2 regions of the Paenibacillus sp. BT-177 genome follow, and region 2 is predicted to be linked to the other one. Evidence: riboswitches for the same ligand, from Rfam matches in the RefSeq annotation. Region 2 holds a riboswitch; the other holds the start of a gene.
The links. Region 2 has a riboswitch for thiamine pyrophosphate ahead of thiC (phosphomethylpyrimidine synthase ThiC). Riboswitches for the same ligand answer to the same signal wherever they lie in the genome.
Positions count from the first base shown of each region.

Region 1: linked by a shared signal. The riboswitch ahead of OIU26_RS00110 (thiamine phosphate synthase) and the one ahead of thiC (phosphomethylpyrimidine synthase ThiC) in region 2 are both predicted to bind thiamine pyrophosphate.

Region 1 covers NZ_JAOYTP010000001.1:29,600-35,741, forward strand. The annotation lists gene OIU26_RS00090 (ThiF family adenylyltransferase) at 1-1,013, opposite strand, end outside; gene OIU26_RS00095 (thiazole synthase) at 1,010-1,777, opposite strand; gene thiS (sulfur carrier protein ThiS) at 1,780-1,983, opposite strand; gene thiO (glycine oxidase ThiO) at 1,980-3,128, opposite strand; gene OIU26_RS00110 (thiamine phosphate synthase) at 3,186-3,779, opposite strand; TPP riboswitch at 4,111-4,219, opposite strand; gene OIU26_RS00115 (ABC-F family ATP-binding cassette domain-containing protein) at 4,305-5,858, opposite strand.
Region 2 covers NZ_JAOYTP010000009.1:40,309-46,450, forward strand. The annotation lists gene OIU26_RS21040 (YitT family protein) at 1-636, opposite strand, end outside; gene OIU26_RS21045 (hypothetical protein) at 1,144-1,296, shown strand; gene thiC (phosphomethylpyrimidine synthase ThiC) at 1,502-3,316, opposite strand; TPP riboswitch at 3,500-3,611, opposite strand; gene OIU26_RS21055 (IclR family transcriptional regulator) at 3,729-4,472, opposite strand; gene OIU26_RS21060 (alpha/beta hydrolase) at 4,771-5,808, shown strand; gene OIU26_RS21065 (Fe-Mn family superoxide dismutase) at 6,059-6,142, shown strand, end outside.

The sequences.
Region 1 (6,142 bases), on a different contig from region 2:
TTTGTCCCATGGATCAGCGCTCTGCCATCTGCAAAAACAACTAAGCGATGCTCGCCCACACTAAAGGAAACCAGATACGAATTCCACTCTACGTTCCCCTCACCCAATGCTGTAAATCTATTTGCTATCTCTGCGAGATTCAGATGTGTCCGGTTGGCAGGTCTTATTTGAACGGTATCCCTACCGCACAAAACATCTGTTTTCTGCCGATAAGAGGCTGATAAATAGGGATACGTCGGTTGGCTACCGCAAGAAGGACAACTCGCTTTTTTAAGACGATCCACTGCTATTGCTACATACTCATTTTTCCACAAATCAAACGAAAGCAACTTTCCTCTCAAGTTCTCGGGATATCCACCAAGAAGCTTGAAAGCTTCCGTAGTCTGGTTAGCGGTGACCATTTGTACTGCCTGCGGAATAATCCCGGCCGTATCACAGGTCTCCCCTCCAAGCGGTACAGTTCCCATCAGACAGTGTAGACAAGGTGTCTGACCCGGTAAAATAGTGTAAGTTACACCGTAGCTACCCACACATCCTCCATAAATCCAAGGAATGCGATGCTTGAGTGCCATGTCGTTCATAAGAAGCCGGGTATCGAAATTATCGGTTGCATCCATCATGAGATCTACCCCCTGGATCAACTCTTCCAGCTCTTCTATCCCAACATCCAAGACATGTGCATGTACAATTGTTTCCGAATTAATATCCTTTAATCTTCGCTGGGCAGCTACTGCTTTGGGACACCTTTGCACAGCATCACTTTCCTGAAAAAGCTGCTGGCGCTGCAAATTGCTCCATTCCACATAATCCCGGTCTACCAGGCTTACCGTACCTACGCCTCCACGAACTAACGTTTCTGCAATACCTGTGCCCAGCGCTCCAACACCTATGATTAGTACGTGAGAGGAAGCAAGCCGGCGTTGGCCTGCAGGCCCAAAGGGTGCAAACCTTTCCTGTCTGGAATAACGGTCACTTTGTGGTGGTTCAGCAGCAGATTTTTTAGTAATCCTCATCCCTGAACCATGCCTTCTATCGGACTGCTTGCTGAAGCATAACGTTTTACAGGAATCATCCCCGCCTCAAATCCATATCTACCTGCACGTACAGCCAGCTTCATGGCCTCAGCCATTTTCACAGGATCCTTCGCTCCTGAGACAGCTGTATTCAGCAGAACACCATCTGCTCCCAACTGCATTGCCATTGCTGCGTCACCAGGTGAGCGAATACCAGCATCGACAATGACCGGAACTTCCGCTTGCTCGATAATCAACTCTAACGAAAACGGATTGAGCAAACCATGTCCTGTACCAATCGGCGACGCTCCAGGCATTACGGCATGTACTCCAAGCTCTTGCAACCTCTTCGCTAGTATCACATCATCCGATATGTAGGGTAGCACGACAAAGCCTTCCTCTAGCAACTTTTCACTAGCTTTCAATGTTTCAAAAGGATCAGGCAACAGCGTCTTGCTATCCCCAATGACTTCTACCTTAATCATATCGCACAAGCCGGAGGCTTTTGCCAACTTGGCAATACGGATTGCCTCCTCTGCTGTTGTTGCCCCCGCTGTGTTGGGAAGAAGTGTATACCGGCTCAAATCCAGTGTATCGAGAAAATGCTGCTTATCCCGTTCCTCCAAATTCAGTCTGCGCACAGCGAACGTTAATATTTCCGTCTCAGCAGCCTCTACGGCTTGGGATTGGATATCCAGATCCGAAAATTTCCCTGTTCCTAGCAACAGCCTTGAGGTAAAAGATGCTTTTCCAATGGTTAACATGATCAACCGCCTCCTACAAAATGTACGATTTCTAGGCAATCTCCATCCTTAAGTACCGTTTCATGATGATCTTCACGGGTCAATATATGCCGATTCAGCTCTACCACTACGGTTTTCACCTTTAAATCAAGTTCATGCAGCAATTGATCCACACGAGTGATTCGATTGGAAATGGTCATGCTCTGTCCGTTAATGGTCAGCTTCATAAGCTTTCCTCCTTGAAAAGTTCAGAAGAAAATTTACTTATTCCAAGTCCAGCTGCACCAGCCCCTTTAAGCATAGCTGCCATCGCTCGCCCAGTCGCATCACTAAGCAGGACACCGTTGCGATAATGCCCGACTGCAGCATAGACGCCCTCTACCCCAGGAACAGGACCAATGAAAGGACGCTCCGCAGTTGCCTGCGGACGCAAGCCCGCCCATGCACGTACAAAAGAAGCTTCCTGTACACGCGGCAACCAGGCAGATGCACGTGCTAACAACCCCTTTAAGCCTCCTACGGTCACCTCTTTGTCATATTGATGCGGAAGACTCGTGGCACCAATCCAAAGCTCGTTATTCTGTTTAGGCACGAGGTAAATATCGTCAGCATAAATGGTATAATCCAAAGGATGATCCTTCAAGGAGACTGCTACCGCTTCGCCCTTGACCGGGTATAGTGGATAATCAAACCCAATTTGTTCTAGCAATTTCAAGCTGTCCAAGCCTGCGGCAATCACGACCTGATCACAGGAAAAAAATCCACTATCCGTTCGCACACCGCAAACTCGACCATCCTGTATGACCAGTTCCTCAGCTTGAGTTCCAGACCATATTGTTGCTCCCAGCACCGCAGCTGCCCCTGCATAAGCACGGCAAAGCTGGACAGGAGACACTTGTGTCTCCTTTGATCGGTAGATAGCCCCAATTACTTGATCTGCCAAGCCCGGAATCCGTCGGTCCAACTCCTTGGCATCCCACCAAATGGCACGATCATCCTCTCGCATATTCGCAGCATTCCAGCGTTTTTGGCCCTCTGCTTCCGAACGAAATGGGGTCACAAATCCTCCTGTACGAAAGTCCACTGAAATACCCGATAAACGTTCCAAATCACAGACAAGGTCAGGGAATGCATCTCGACTTGTACGGGCAAATCGTGCCAGCTCAAGGTCTGCAAACTCTTCACTTTCCGCTGCCAGCATTCCCACCGCTGCTCCTGATGCTCCCTCACCAGGGATCCATCGTTCCAGCATGATCGTACTACGTCCCTCCTTAGCTACATGATAAGCAATGGAACTGCCGATCACACCTCCGCCTATGACCAAGCATTCAGCGTGTCCTATCGCTTTTTTCTCTGTATGTGTCTTTGACATATGTTCCGTGTCTCCTCTCCAGTAAGCATTCTACTTTCCCTTCGTCTCGTTTTCTTGCTACAGGTCGTGAACTACAAGATCTACCATTCGCCTATATTCCATCGCTGCTGCAACGGGTGACTTTGCTTCCCATATACCAGACATCACCGCAATTCCGCTTGCTCCAGCATGATAAAGCTCTGGAACATGATGGGGTTGTATGCCTCCCAGCGCTATCACCGGAATGTCCGACAATCTGCAAATGCGTTCAAGCTGTGCTATACCCCGCGGTACAAGACCGGCTTTACAATGGGTCTCATATACATGACCAAATAGTACATAGTCTGCTCCAGCCTGCTCGGCGGTCTGCACCTCCTCCAAGGAATGTACAGACACTCCACAGCGTGTACCCTCTGAAAGTAGACTTTTCGCATCCACCACAGATAACCCATTAGCTGGAAGCTGGACAGCTCCTGCCGAGGTAAGTAAAGCTACGTCCACGCGGTCATTTACTACAATTTGCCGCAAAGGAACTTCCTGCTTGATCATGCTACGAGTCAAAGAAAGCAAAGCAGAGGCACCCTTCTGTTTCGAACGTGCGTGTACATAATGAATATAAGCACAAATAGCGGCAGCCACTTGGGGTACATTCACACAGGAGACACTTTCCATCGTAATTACGTGTAATTCGATCTCATTTTCACCTCACTTGGACTAAAGAATATGAACTTGTGTTATAAAAAAAATCGTATTAGCTGAATCTATATTGTTTTAGCTCCATATTGGGTAATATCATACGGAGCCAGCCACATGTACCAGCAATAATGAAAGGAGATTATATGTAAATCCGTCTACGGAAACTCGAACAAATGAAGATGAACGAAACGCAAAAAGCCACTTCCCAAAGGAAGTGGCTTGACAAACGTTCAAAATCAAACGGACTATTATATCCGTAAACGTATATCGTTCCCTGCGCAAACAAAAGTAAAGAGCTACTACCTTGTTTGTACAGTACTCACTTCCCTACGCTGGCATAACCCAGATCAGGTACAAAGGGTCCGAAATCCATTTATTTCGTCTCAGCCGCATGGGCGGCTCCCCTAGTGTGACTATTTTATTGTATCAGCTAAAGATAGCTTAGCATATTTTCCTAATTCTGCAAACCCCACCTTGTGTTAAATCTGTCAGAACTGGATTTCAGTTAACTTTACTAGACCACTCTTCTACATTCCACGTTTTGGTTACCCAATCCTCGTAAAAGTCCGGTTCGTGGGATACAAGCAATACGGTCCCTTTGTATTCCTTCAAAGCGCGTTTGAGTTCATCCTTTGCTTTGACATCCAAGTGGTTGGTAGGCTCATCAAACAGTACCCAGTTGCTCTCACGCATTAACAGTTTACAAAGGCGGACTTTAGCCTGTTCTCCACCACTAAGCGCAGACAAAGGCCGGGTGATATGCTCATTCTTCAAACCACAGCGCGCCAAATGCGCTCGTACTTCATGCTGATTCAAATGCGGAAATTCATTCCATACATCGTCAATCGGTGTAATTTTCTCCGCCTTTACTTCCTGTTCAAAATAAGCAGGCTGCAAGAAATCCCCTTGATAGGTTTTTCCGCTGATTGGAGGTATTTTCCCAAGAATGGTTTTGAGCAACGTAGACTTACCAACACCATTGCAGCCAACAATTGCGATCTTTTCGCCACGTTCGATCGTCATGGACATTTTAGGCAAAAGAGCATGAGTGTAGCCAATTTCAAAATCAATACCCTCAAAAACCGTTTTCCCGCTCGCACGAGCTTCTTTGAACTGAAAGGTTGGCTTTGCAGCTTCTTCAGGCTTATCAATACGTTCGATCCGATCAAGCTGCTTTTCACGGCTTTTTGCACGGCCTGATGTAGATGCGCGCGCTTTATTGCGCTGAATAAAATCTTCCTGTTTCTTAATATATTCCTGCTGCTTCTCATATGCATCAATATGCTGTGCTTTGTTCAGATCCGCCATTTCAAGAAACTTTTCATAGTTAGCTGAATAGCGGGTCATCTTAGCAAATTCAAGATGGTAGATTACATTAACGACTTGGTTCATAAATTCAGTATCATGTGAGATGAGGATAAAAGCATAGGGATAATCCTTCAAATATCGCGTAAGCCATTCAATATGCTCCACATCCAAATAGTTGGTAGGCTCATCCAGCAGCAATACATTTGGCTTTTCCAACAGCAACTTAGCAAGAAGCACCTTTGTCCGTTGCCCACCACTAAGTGCTGCTACATCCCGATCCAGTCCGATGGCAGAGAGACCTAATCCATTCGCCATTTCTTCAACCTTCACATCAATGAGGTAAAAATCCCCCATATCCAATTGCTCTTGAATTTCTCCCATCTGTTCCAGCAAGACTTCCAACTCTTCGGGAGAAGCCTCTCCCATTTTGTCTGTAATTTGCATCATTTCCTTTTCTAGTTCCAACAAAGGAAGAAAAGCGTCTTTTAATACATCACGTACTGTTTTGCCCGGCGTCAGCTTGGTGTGCTGATCCAGATAGCCATAACGTACACGTGGAGTCCATTCCACTTTGCCTTCATCTTTAAGCAATTTTCCAGTCAGAATGTTCATGAGTGTCGATTTACCAACACCATTAGCTCCTACCAATCCTACACGTTCCCCCGCAAGTAATCGAAAGGAAACATTTTTAAATAATGCACGGTCCCCAAAGTTGTGGGATACATTTTCTACAGTCAATAAACTCATAAGCTGTTTTTGGCTCCTTATTGTCTCATCGGCATTGCCGAGTGTTCTTATTTCATATAGCTATCGTTTCTTTCAAAGCTTTATTGTAGCACATCCAGCACCCTTATCGGAATATTGAAAACAGCGAATTTTAAGGTTTTCAGATGGATTGGCCTAAAAAAAGAAAAACAGTTAATCGTAGTAGCACTTAAGCTCCTCTTCGGTAGGTGCGTAAGGAGTTTCTTGCTGCTTTGGTAATCTAAGCTTCTAGTATACAGAAGCTTACAATTCCCTAGCAATGAATG
Region 2 (6,142 bases):
CGTAATGACCATCTCGGCAATTTTATCTTGGTGCTCCGAAATGATCATGACCGCTTTTTTCGGATTCAGTCCTTCAATCATGAAGTCCATCACCTTCGTACCAACGTACAAAATAACGATAGTCAGCATCAATTTTTCCGGACCAATAATAAAATAGGAAGAGAATGCAACAATCAGATCAAAAAACAACAAGGCATAGCTGATATTCCAATCCAGATATTTGTTGGCGATCCGGGCTAAAATGACGGTTCCTGCCGTTGTACCACCGACCCGTACAATTAAGCCAATTCCAACCCCTACCAAAACTCCGGCAAATACAGCATTAATCGTCGGCTCATGCGAATCAATCCGCCAGTTGACCGTTAAATGCAAAAACAATGAGTTAAATGCGACCGCAATTATAGTGTACAAGGTCGTTCTCTTGTCCAAAAATTTATATCCAACAATCAGCAGCAAGCCATTAATCACCAGATTGACGATCGAGGGAGACCACTGAAACAGGTAGTACAAGATGATCGTGACCCCTGTAACGCCCCCCTCGCCAAACTCATTCGGGATCACATACAGATTAACAGCCAGCGCGAAAAAAAACGCACCCAGAATAATAAATACGATATCTGCAATACTTTTTTTCATATATGCTCTAATCCTCTCTCTAACATTTCAACGGATGAATTGCCAGATGGATTGGCTGACTCTTCTTGCCAAAATACGCTGACAACCAGTTCATGGTATCCACTCCCCAACATAAAGTCAATACAACTTTGACACTTTAATTCGCCACCAGACTGCCTTAGTCCAACCTTAGAATTCCGCAAAATTCTGCTAATACAAGGTTATTCGACAAAAAAACACAATCCCGACTACTAAACTAAGAAAACGGGCCTCTAGCCCTTGTTTAGGCCCTAGGCACATTTTCCCCTAAAATGACCATCCTCCTAATACACATTTTGGACACATACGACCATCTTCCTGTTTTATGGCAAAAGCGTTTTACTTTGGATAAATGCGGGTATAATGATTGAAACCTTACCAAGCAACCTATACGGCATTACGACATCAAGTACATATAAATAGTCCTATACAGACGTCCTAAGCAACTCAATCTGAATTTGACAATATGGAATTGGAGGAATGACCCAAATGAATACAATGAACTTAACTGTCCACACCCTGATGCCCTTTCACCACCAATACCAACGTGCCAACGCGGTGAGTATGCAGAAGAAAGAAGATAGCTCGGAGAAGAAGCTCAGCTTTCAGGACATTTTGAATGAAAAAATGGGTAAAAAATAAAGCTCCGTTAATCCGGTGCATATCTCGCTTTACATAAGCTGAAAAGCCGTAGTTTTCTACATCGACTGTAGAGAACCACGGCTTTTTGCTATCTCACGCGTTTCTAAACCTAAACTCATACATTCATGGAAATAAACCTCTGACGAGCTTAACTGTACTATTTGTTGAGGCTTCCCAGTTGATTGACTTTCGTATGGCTACCGATTTATCGCTCGCCATCCCGATACTGCTCTGCCTTCTCACGCATCCCGGCGACGACGGCTTCCTCGGTATTCAGTCCCTTATCTGCCGCATAGGCACGAATGTCCTGTGTGATACGCATACTGCAAAACTTAGGACCGCACATCGAGCAAAAGTGTGCTTCCTTGGCCCCCTCTGCCGGTAGTGTTTCATCATGGTAGGACAAGGCCCGCTCAGGGTCAAGCGAAAGATTGAACTGATCGCGCCAGCGGAATTCAAAACGCGCCTTGGACAAAGCATCGTCCCGCTGCTGTGCACGTGGATGGCCCTTCGCCAGATCGGCAGCATGTGCGGCAATTTTGTAGGTAATAACTCCCTCGCGGACATCATCCTTGTTCGGCAGACCCAAGTGCTCCTTCGGCGTAACATAGCACAGCATGGACGTCCCGAACCAACCGATCATGGCCGCCCCGATAGCTGAGGTAATATGATCATATCCTGGTGCGATATCCGTCGTCAGCGGCCCTAAAGTATAAAAGGGAGCCTCCTTACAAATTTCCATTTGTAAATCCACATTCTCCTTGATTTTGTGCATAGGGACATGTCCCGGCCCTTCAATCATGACCTGGACATCATGCTTCCATGCGATTTGCGTTAGCTCGCCCAACGTCTTCAGCTCTGCAAATTGTGCTTCATCATTCGCATCATAGATACTACCCGGACGCAGACCATCCCCGAGAGAAAAGGCCACATCGTAGGTTTTCATAATTTCACAGATTTCTTCAAAATGCGTATACAAAAAGTTCTCCTGATGGTGCGCAAGGCACCAGGCTGCCATAATCGACCCGCCCCGGGATACAATTCCCGTCATTCTATTCGCCGTCATCGGTATATATCGCAGCAATACACCCGCATGAATTGTAAAATAGTCCACTCCTTGCTCCGCCTGCTCAATCAGTGTGTCTCGATACAGCTCCCACGTCAGCTTCTCTGCTTCGCCGTTCACCTTTTCCAGTGCCTGATATAGCGGCACCGTCCCAATCGGTACGGGTGAATTCCTAATAATCCATTCGCGTGTCGTATGGATATTACGGCCTGTGGACAGGTCCATGACGGTGTCTGAGCCCCAGCGTACAGCCCAGGTCATCTTCTCCACTTCCTCCTCGATGGAGGACGTAACCGCGGAATTTCCAATGTTTGCATTGATCTTCACGTGAAAATGGCGCCCTATGACCATGGGCTCGCTTTCCGGGTGATTGATATTTGAAGGTAAAATGGCTCGTCCAGCCGCCAACTCCTGCCGTACAAACTCGGGCTCCACTCCTTCACGGATCGCCGCAAATTCCATTTCAGGCGTAATGATCCCTTGCCGCGCATAATGCATTTGCGTCACGGTGCGCCCTTGTGAAGCCCGAAGCGGACGGTTGGTCACACCGGGAAATTCCACTGTTTCCCGTTTGGAGCCGGGTTTCAGTCCATTATCCTCCGGCTTGACGGTACGGCCGTCGTAAGCCTCCACATCCCCCCGTTCCAGTGCCCAAGCTCGCCGTAATGGTGGCAAGCCCTGACGAATATCCACCTGATAGGCTTCATCTGTCATCGGACCGCTGGTATCGTACACACGCAGTGGCTCATGATACTCTATTCCCTGCGGCGTATGTGTGGGATGCAGCGCGATTTCACGCTCTGGCACGGCAATGTCCGGCCGAGAACCTTGAATATACACCTTGCGGCTCCCTGGGAAAGAATTAACCCTACTGGCTTGCTCCGCACTTGTCTTCTCTACTGTTGTTGATTTCACTCCTGTTTCTTTTGTTCCTTCGGTTTCCATCGATTTCATGATCCATTCCTCCCGTATCGTTGAAATGACACACCGATCCGGAACCATTCCCAGGGTGGCGCTGATCTATGCAAAAAAGCCGGTTCCCTAGGGAACCGGCTAATCAAACGAGACAGCTATCCAGACAGTGCGCACATGGAATAAAACCCTATGCGTCACCGCAGACAGCAGCTGCGTATACATTTCAATGGCCGATTACTTCCCTACGCTGGTATGATCCAGATCAGGTGCAAAGGGTCCGGAATCTTGCCCGATTCCATCTCAGCCCGCATTACAGGCTCCCCCAGTAACTGTGATACTTTCTATTCACATGAATTGGCGGCTATAACAGACAACCCGCCATCTCTATCAGACTACTTTAAATTTATAGCTTTGGCAACCCTTGTATGATTTCCTTTTGTATTGATTACTGTTACGGGAGCATAAGCCCCATTTCCTTAGCTGCTTCGATCAAAACCGGAGCAAAATCATGCAGCGTCTCGGGTGCAAGTCGACTGACCGGGCCGGATACAGATAAAGCCGCCGCGACCTGTCCCTTTCGGTTCACAATAGGCGCGGCCACAGCCGCAGCCCCTGGCTCACGTTCTTCATAGCTAGTCGCATACCCCTTCTCACGAATGTCCTGCAGCTGGGCTTTATATACCTCAGGATCTACCGAGGGAGGCCATTCTTCACTGCTTAGCAGTACCTCCAGCTCCTGTGGCGGCATAAAGGCCGCCAGCACCTTGCTGGAGGCTCCCACAGCCAGCGGCATACGCGCACCCACAGGCGCAACCCTGCGGATCGCCTGATTGCTCTGCACGGCTTGTATGCGAATACGCATGCTTCCATCCCGCAGGTACAAGCTGACCGTTTCCCCTAAGCGATCACGCAGTCCTTCCATTGCAGGCTGTAACAACACCGCCGGCTCATCGCTTTGGGACAGATGCGTGGACAGCTCCCATATGCGAAAACCAAGCCGATATTTTTCCGTTTCGGCATTCCGAACGACAAATCCCCGATCCTCTAGCGTAGTCAAAAGACGATGAACGGTGCTTTTATGTAGACCAATTTGGGAGGCAATCTCCGTTAGACCAAGATCAGATTCTGCGGTAAAACACAGCAGTATATCAAGTGCACGCTCTACAGCGCGGACGGTTAATTTACGGTCTTCCATCGTGAACCGCTCCTCTTGTATCCATATTCGTTTCACACTATGAAACATGGTTACATAAATTATATAGAATAGTCGCAGCTACTGTAAACCGATGTTTTTGTGACAACCATATTACAGAACAAGAACAAACATCGACAATTCTTTGCATCATTTTTACTTTTCCGGTTCAGACGTTGACTTTGGATAATACCCATCATACGATAATAGGTATCTATACGGACATACCCTACTATTTTCAAGTGGAATTATACCTAAATTTTATGATTCGAAGATCAATTCTATATAAGGAGGCTCTTACATGATTTCCACATCCCAGCGCAACGCTCAGCTACAGACCGCTGTTCAGGAGCCGTCCACCCCACTCTTTAATCCCCGTATGCTGCGGTTCAAGCACGTTGTGATTGCTCTGCTGCTGTCGGTCGTATTTTTTCTGTTGTTTTGTTTTATTGCCTTGCATGCTTACATCGCCTGGGTGCTTACGAATCCCACCGTCGCACCATTATACTCTAATCCGATGCAGGCCAAAGGTATGCCTTATGAGGAAGTCAGCTTCCCAGCCAAGGATGGTAGCCGTATGGTACAAGGCTGGTATATCCCGGCAGATCAATCGCGGAAAACCATAATTTTCAGTCATGGCTATGGAGCCAACCGCGAAGAAAGCTGGATTCCCATGTATGATCTGGCGCATTATGCCCATAGCTTGAACTTTAATGTGGTCATGTTCGATTACGGATTTGCGTCACAAAACAGCAAGGCCGTCGCAACCGGAGGCAAGGCAGAATCCCAACAGCTCCTTGGAGCCATCCAGCTGGCAAAACAACGCGGCTCGTCGGAAATTATTGTATGGGGCTTCTCTATGGGAGCAGGAACCGCTCTTCAGGCGGGTTTGCAAACCAAAGATGTGGACGCGATGATTTTGGACAGCACCTTCCTACTGGAACCGGATACGCTATACCATAACATTCACAATCAAATTAATTTGCCGAGACATCCATCTTTGGAAATACTGGAGTTGCTGTTTCCAGTTTTGAACGGCACCAGTTTGCATCAGATTCCATATCAGGAAGTAAAAAAGGAGGACTATCCGTTTCCAATCATGTTTGTGCATGGTACACAGGATGAAAAGGCTCCTTACCCCATTGCGGAAAAGCTCGCTGCCAATCAGACCAACCCACTTTCCAGTGTATGGATTGTAAAAAACGGGATACATGAGCTTATTTTCAGAGAGCATCCTCGTGAATATTTACGACGGGTATCGACATTTTTAAGCAGTGTACAGGAGCTGGAGGACAAGAAAACCACGGCTGCTGCCCATAAACAAACGACTACGAAGTAAAGAATTATTTTCGAATAAGCATTCATCGCCTTGAAGAAGCCTACCTATGGACACTTAACCCGTGCCGTAGACAGGCTTCTTTTTTTATTTTCCACGATTAATTATTGTTCTGTGCAACAGATATAACCTGATGAAGGAAGTTCATAGACATATTCCCGATGGGACGGCGAATATACTGGGTACATATGCATCCAGGACAGATCTGCTAGATCTGCTGGATAGCCATAGTGGGATACGGGAGGTAAAAACGATGCTGAGTACTTATGGGTCTTTCCTGCCCTTACGTGTGCTGGAGGAAATCCGTCATTGGAAGCAGCAGGAAAGTTGGCATGTG